2 regions of the Sporosarcina sp. FSL K6-2383 genome follow, and region 2 is predicted to be linked to the other one. Evidence: a T-box and tRNA genes for the amino acid it is inferred to sense, from the RefSeq annotation. Region 2 holds a T-box; the other holds one or more tRNA genes.
What was found. The T-box of region 2 lies ahead of trpS (tryptophan--tRNA ligase). A T-box ahead of a tRNA ligase gene usually reads a tRNA of that ligase, here a tRNA-Trp.

Region 1 (3,379 bases), 1.6 Mb from region 2:
TTTCTTGCACAAGATCCTCAACATCCATCGAGCCTGTATAGTAAATTAGAAAACTAGTAATATCCCTCTCATACAATTGAAACCATTCCTCGATTCTATGATCCGTCACTCATTCTCCCCTCCTTTACTCATTAGACGATTTACTGCGTAAAATATTACAGCACCAAAATCAAAAAAACGTTCCCTTCGTATTACAAAAGGAGCGTCTCAGTTTAATTTACATACGTTCTGCAATCTCTTTCAAAGCAATTGCCCGGTTAACAATAAACCTTTTCATATAATTTTCTAAAAACAATCTATCTGCAAGATCCCCCAGCAGCCCTAAAGGGGATTGATATTGAAAACGATCAATCATCAGTGTCCCATTATCCTGCTCTATAAATTCATGGATATGGTGAAATGAATGGAAAGCTCCTTTTATCATAATATCTTCAAACAAATAAGGCCTATTCATAACCGTCACTTTAGCAGTAAGTCTTTGCCTAATACCTAAATGAACTGCTTCCCACGTAACGACATCTCCAGCCTGCAATAAACCCGTCGTAACTCCACCAACAGCTTTCTCCCGTGTATCCGCTGTTGTTTGCGTATGAATCTCCACATCTCGTGCAAGATCAAAGCAGCGCTCTATTGGTGCTTTAATAAATTCATGATGTTCAATTAATGGCATGACCATTCCTCCACTCACCATGCTAACTTTTACTGTAGCACAGTAGCGTCTTAGATAAAAGAATACATAAAAAAAGACACAACCGAAGTCATGTCTTTTTTACTTGATACCCGAGGCCGGACTTGAACCGGCACGCCTCGCGGCATCGCATTTTGAGTGCGACGTGTCTGCCATTCCACCACTCGGGCATGTTACTATTCATTTATAAAATTGGAGGCGGCAACCGGAATCGAACCGGTGATAAGGGTGTTGCAGACCCATGCCTTACCGCTTGGCTATGCCGCCGTAGATTAATGGAGCGGAAGACGGGATTCGAACCCGCGACCCCGACCTTGGCAAGGTCGTATTCTACCACTGAACTACTTCCGCGAAACTACTGGGGTAGCTGGATTCGAACCAACGAATGACGGAGTCAAAGTCCGTTGCCTTACCGCTTGGCTATACCCCAAAAAAATGGGGCGGACGAGGGGAATCGAACCCCCGAATGTCGGAATCACAATCCGATGCGTTAACCACTTCGCCACGACCGCCATAATAACTATTCATTTATCAAAATCATGGGGCGACTGAGGGGAATCGAACCCCCGAATGTCGGAATCACAATCCGATGCGTTAACCACTTCGCCACAACCGCCACAATATGTGAGAAAAATGGCAGGGGCAGTAGGAATCGAACCCACATCAAAGGTTTTGGAGACCTCTATTCTACCGTTAAACTATGCCCCTGTAAATTGGTGGTGGGGGACGGATTCGAACCGCCGAACCCGGAGGGAGCGGATTTACAGTCCGCCGCGTTTAGCCACTTCGCTACCCCACCAATATGAAGTAATGGTGCCGGCGAAAGGACTTGAACCCTCAACCTACTGATTACAAGTCAGTTGCTCTACCAATTGAGCTACACCGGCACATAGAATTGAAACGATGGCTCAGGACGGAATCGAACCGCCGACACAAGGATTTTCAGTCCTTTGCTCTACCGACTGAGCTACTGAGCCATACAAATATTCATTTTTCAAAAAAAATGGCGGTCCCGACCGGGATCGAACCGGCGATCTCCTGCGTGACAGGCAGGCATGTTAACCGCTACACCACGGGACCATTTGGTTGCGGGGGCAGGATTTGAACCTGCGACCTTCGGGTTATGAGCCCGACGAGCTACCACTGCTCCACCCCGCGACAATACTATTCGTAATAATAAAAAGTACACGCAATTCATTTTTGATCTAGGACTTCACTATAATTTCCTTTCAGGAAATTATACAAATCGCATTCTTCGTTATGCGACTTGCTCCACCCCGCGACAATACTATTTATTAAAAGATAATGGTGGAGGATGACGGGCTCGAACCGCCGACCCCCTGCTTGTAAGGCAGGTGCTCTCCCAGCTGAGCTAATCCTCCTGGGTAAAAGTGCGATAAGCTTCGCATTACTGCGTCAACTTCATTCGCTTACTAAGTCACGTACTTATGTACGCTCCTTCGTTCTCTCAATCGTTTCTTTGTTCTATTCGCTTCTCCCACTTTTACCGGGAGTTTTCTTTGCTTTTTAAAAGTTGTTAAAATAAAATGGTGACCCCTACGGGATTCGAACCCGTGTTACCGCCGTGAAAGGGCGGTGTCTTAACCGCTTGACCAAGGGGCCATACTTATAAAGGCTTAACTGGCGGAGAGCAAGGGATTTGAACCCTTGAGACAGCGTTAGCCGCCTACACGATTTCCAATCGTGCTCCTTCGGCCACTCGGACAGCTCTCCTAAATGGCTCCGCAGGTAGGACTCGAACCTACGACCGATCGGTTAACAGCCGATTGCTCTACCACTGAGCTACTGCGGAATAATACTATAGATCATACATTCAGTATGTTCTTTGAGAATAACAGCCCAGCGATGTCCTACTCTTGCAGGGGGAAACCCCCAACTACCATCGGCGCTGAAGAGCTTAACTTCCGTGTTCGGGATGGGAACGGGTGTGACCTCTTCGCCATCATCACTAGACTGTTTTCACAAGACAATAATTATTGTATCAAAACTTGTGAATTATTACAAGCGCTTTTCCAAAATAATTAATTTTGTGCACTCAAAACTGAATAAAACAGACAATGTGTTTCACAAATCAGGGCCAACCTGCCCTTTTTACTAGAAGGTTAAGTCCTCGTTCGATTAGTATCTGTCAGCTCCACACGTCGCCGTGCTTCCACCCCAGACCTATCAACCTCATCTTCTTTGAGGGAACTTACTTACTTGCGTAATGGGAAATCTCATCTCGAGGGGGGCTTCATGCTTAGATGCTTTCAGCATTTATCCCGTCCACACATAGCTACCCAGCGATGCCTTTGGCAAGACAACTGGTACACCAGCGGTGTGTCCATCCCGGTCCTCTCGTACTAAGGACAGCTCCTCTCAAATTTCCTGCGCCCGCGACGGATAGGGACCGAACTGTCTCACGACGTTCTGAACCCAGCTCGCGTACCGCTTTAATGGGCGAACAGCCCAACCCTTGGGACCGACTACAGCCCCAGGATGCGATGAGCCGACATCGAGGTGCCAAACCTCCCCGTCGATGTGGACTCTTGGGGGAGATAAGCCTGTTATCCCCGGGGTAGCTTTTATCCGTTGAGCGATGGCCCTTCCATGCGGAACCACCGGATCACTAAGCCCGTCTTTCGACCCTGCTCGACTTGTAGGTCTCGCAGTCAAGCTCCCTTATGCCTT
Region 2 (3,379 bases):
TCAGCCATACCAGGTGTTGGAAGGCTATCTGCATCTAGACGGTAAAGCCCTTCCATGATGTTGTTTAGTACGTTGAAACCAACAGCATCCTCTGAAACTGATGAGTCAATAGAAGGAATTTCTGCAGATTCAATTAAGTTCAAAACCTGTGCTAAGTCTTCTTCCGGAGTCTCTGCAACCGGTTTGTCTTCTTCTTTGACTGGATCTTTAGTGCCTGCATCTTCTGTTTTGTCGCCACACGCCGCAAGGAACGCGCTTAGTACAAGCAAAATGCTTACAAGCCACATAAATTTGTGGTTTTTCAAATCAATGACCTCCTCAAAATTGTCTGAAAACTACTTACAATAATATTATACAATGATTATTGCAGTTGTACATCCCTTTTTTATATTTTATAGTGTTCTAAGACAGATATTCTATTAAGAAACTGATTATATCAGCATTCATGATGTTATATTCCAATATTTCTGATTTCGTAATAAATAGCGATTCATTGATTTTTCAATAATAATCCTTTAAGATTATTCAGAACTGAGGTGGGAATTTGAAAAAAATGACACGAAATTTCTTCATTGCACAACTCATAATTGCCTTGATTATGCTCGCGTATTTTAAAGAACTAACATTACTCTCCTATATAAATTCATCTTTTCTTATTGGAGGAACGATTACGTTTATCGGTTTAGTTATTTTTGTATTTTCTACTGGTTTCTTTGATGTATTCACTGTTACAATGCGAAAAATGCTAACACCGAAAAGACGGATGGAGGATGTCATGTCCATGCGAACGCCTTCTGAAATTTTCTCAGCACCTGTTTTTCCTTTTTTAGGAACTGGCGCCCTCGTTTTAATCGTCATGGGGATTGGGCTTGTTATTTTTTACATCTAATAGAATCCGCCGGAGGCTTAATTTGATTCAGCAGTGAACTTCTGCTGAATTAAGTTATGTCTATTGCAAACTAATCATGGACGTATTATAATCTTGAAAACAGTTGAGCGAATGGCAATGACGGAAATAGTATTTCAGTAATCGTTTTATAGAGAGCCTGTGGTTGGTGCAAACAGGTAAACGATATTGAAAGAATGGGTTCCCGAGCCTGACAAGTGAAATTTTTTGATAGCTTGTCACGTCCCCCCGCGTTAAGGGTATTTGAGTGGCCTTCGGGCAATTCGGGTGGTACCACGGTTGATATAAACATCAGTCGTCCCTTTTACGGGGACGGCTGATGTTTTTTCGTCTACAGGATGTAGATGTGCGGCTTTTGCGACAGGACGTCGCGCACTTTAGCCGCGTTCCTTAGCAACTTTCAAAAATTGAGGAGGAGATTTATTCATGAAAACCATTTTTTCAGGCGTACAGCCTACAGGAATCGTGACACTCGGCAACTATATCGGAGCTTTTCGACAATTTACGGAGTTGCAGCACGAACAGCAATGCTTATTTTGTATTGTGGATCAACATGCGATTACCATTCAACAAGACCCAGCAGAGTTAGCGAAAGCGATTCGCTCGCTTGCTGCACTTTATGTTGCAACTGGAATTGATCCAGAAAAAGCAGTGTTGTTCATCCAATCCGAGGTACCAGCACACGCACAAGCTGGATGGATTATGCAATGTATTTCGTACATCGGCGAATTGGAGCGGATGACACAGTTCAAAGATAAATCCGATGGAAAAGAAGGCGTATCATCAGCTCTTCTAACGTATCCGCCACTAATGGCCGCTGATATCCTTCTATATAACACGGATATCGTCCCGGTTGGTGATGATCAGAAGCAGCATGTTGAATTGACACGTGATTTGGCTGAGCGCTTTAACAAACGCTATGGCGATGTCCTGACAATTCCAGAAATCCGCATTCCGAAAAACGGGGCACGAATTAAGTCACTTCAAGAACCACTCAAAAAAATGAGTAAATCTGATCCGAATAAAAAAGGAACGATTTCCCTTCTTGATACACCGAAAGAAATTGAGAAGAAAATCAAGAGTGCAGTCACTGACTCAGACGGTGTTGTAGCTTATGATGTGGAAAATAAACCAGGCGTATCCAATTTATTAACTATTGAATCCGCTCTAAGTGGAGTTTCCATTGAGGATCTTGTTGCGAAATACGAAGGTCTTGGCTACGGTGCATTCAAAGCCGGTGTCGCTGAAACTATCATTAACCATTTATCTCCTATCCAAGAAAAATACTTTGCGCTACTCGAATCGCCTGTCCTTGACGACATACTCGATAAAGGTGCTGAGAAAGCACATGCCATTGCTGCCGCTACCCTCGGGAAGATGGAAGCCGCGATGGGACTCGGACGTAGACGGTAAGAATAAGTATCAACACGGCTAGTACAAAGAGCGTGAAGTCAGCAGTATGCAAGATATAGTAGATAATCTGTTGCCATTCATATCCAAGCGCTCGATAATTAAAATATAAAATCATATTCGATACGGTAACCACAATTAGTCCATAACTGATAAGAAACAGAAATAGTCGTGTCAATATACATCGTCCTTTGAATTTTCTTTAAATATATGACGACATTGCCCCCTTTAGACGAAGGGGGCTTTTACTTCGAATGAATTCAGGAGAAGTTGCGGGTTGTCAGCGCAAACACGCATTGTCACGGCAATCGCGTTAACTCTAATGGCAAACAGGAACTGTCATGGCAAATTGGCATTCTGTAATGGCTAGACCCGAAACTGTCACGGCAATCGCGTTAACTCTAATGGCAAACAGGAACTGTCATGGCATATTGACATTCTGTAATGGCTAGACTCGAAACTGTCATGGCAATCGCGTTAACTCTAATGGCAAACAGGAACTGTCATGGCAAATTGGCATTCTGTAATGCCTAGACTCGAAACTGTCACGGCAATCGCGTTAACTCTAATGACACACTTTCCACCTCGCAACCACCTCCGCACAATAAAAAAAGACGTCCCATATAACTGGGACGCCCTATCCAAATTCAAATTTAGATTTTCTTAAAAACAAGTGATGCGTTATGTCCGCCGAAGCCGAGTGAGTTGCTCATCGCATACTCGATGTCCGCCTTGCGCGCACCTTCCGTCACATAATCAAGATCACATTCTGGATCAGCATTGACAAAATTCGTTGTCGGAGGCAGAATCCCTTCCTGCAACGCCTTCACCGTGAAAATTGCTTCCAGTCCACCTGCCGCACCCAATAAATGACCCGTCATCGATTTCGTCGAACTCATCGCTAGCTTATACGCATGTTCACCGAAGACCGTTTTAGCTGCCATCGTTTCGAATAAATCATTGTATGGCGTACTCGTACCATGTGCATTGATGTAGTCGATTTGATTTGGATCGATGCCGCTTTGTTCAATCGCTTGTGCCATTGCGCGTGCGCCGCCTTCT

Region 1: it has a tRNA-Trp gene. The T-box ahead of trpS (tryptophan--tRNA ligase) is inferred to sense a tRNA for this amino acid. The anticodon was not compared.

What each region holds. Positions count from the first base shown of each region.
Region 1 covers NZ_CP152017.1:3,413,609-3,416,987, forward strand. The annotation lists gene MKZ10_RS17205 (sigma-70 family RNA polymerase sigma factor) at 1-109, opposite strand, end outside; gene MKZ10_RS17210 (SRPBCC family protein) at 218-670, opposite strand; tRNA gene MKZ10_RS17215 (tRNA-Leu) at 778-858, opposite strand; tRNA gene MKZ10_RS17220 (tRNA-Cys) at 882-955, opposite strand; tRNA gene MKZ10_RS17225 (tRNA-Gly) at 965-1,039, opposite strand; tRNA gene MKZ10_RS17230 (tRNA-Gln) at 1,047-1,118, opposite strand; tRNA gene MKZ10_RS17235 (tRNA-His) at 1,125-1,200, opposite strand; tRNA gene MKZ10_RS17240 (tRNA-His) at 1,229-1,304, opposite strand; tRNA gene MKZ10_RS17245 (tRNA-Trp) at 1,323-1,396, opposite strand; tRNA gene MKZ10_RS17250 (tRNA-Tyr) at 1,403-1,487, opposite strand; tRNA gene MKZ10_RS17255 (tRNA-Thr) at 1,500-1,575, opposite strand; tRNA gene MKZ10_RS17260 (tRNA-Phe) at 1,593-1,665, opposite strand; tRNA gene MKZ10_RS17265 (tRNA-Asp) at 1,693-1,768, opposite strand; tRNA gene MKZ10_RS17270 (tRNA-Met) at 1,772-1,846, opposite strand; tRNA gene MKZ10_RS17275 (tRNA-Val) at 1,995-2,070, opposite strand; tRNA gene MKZ10_RS17280 (tRNA-Glu) at 2,237-2,311, opposite strand; tRNA gene MKZ10_RS17285 (tRNA-Ser) at 2,331-2,422, opposite strand; tRNA gene MKZ10_RS17290 (tRNA-Asn) at 2,427-2,501, opposite strand; rRNA gene rrf (5S ribosomal RNA) at 2,547-2,662, opposite strand; rRNA gene MKZ10_RS17300 (23S ribosomal RNA) at 2,808-3,379, opposite strand, start outside.
Region 2 covers NZ_CP152017.1:1,303,861-1,307,239, reverse strand. The annotation lists gene MKZ10_RS06515 (peptide ABC transporter substrate-binding protein) at 1-305, opposite strand, end outside; gene MKZ10_RS06510 (DUF3899 domain-containing protein) at 554-889, shown strand; T-box leader at 998-1,213, shown strand; gene trpS (tryptophan--tRNA ligase) at 1,334-2,320, shown strand; gene fabF (beta-ketoacyl-ACP synthase II) at 2,971-3,379, opposite strand, start outside.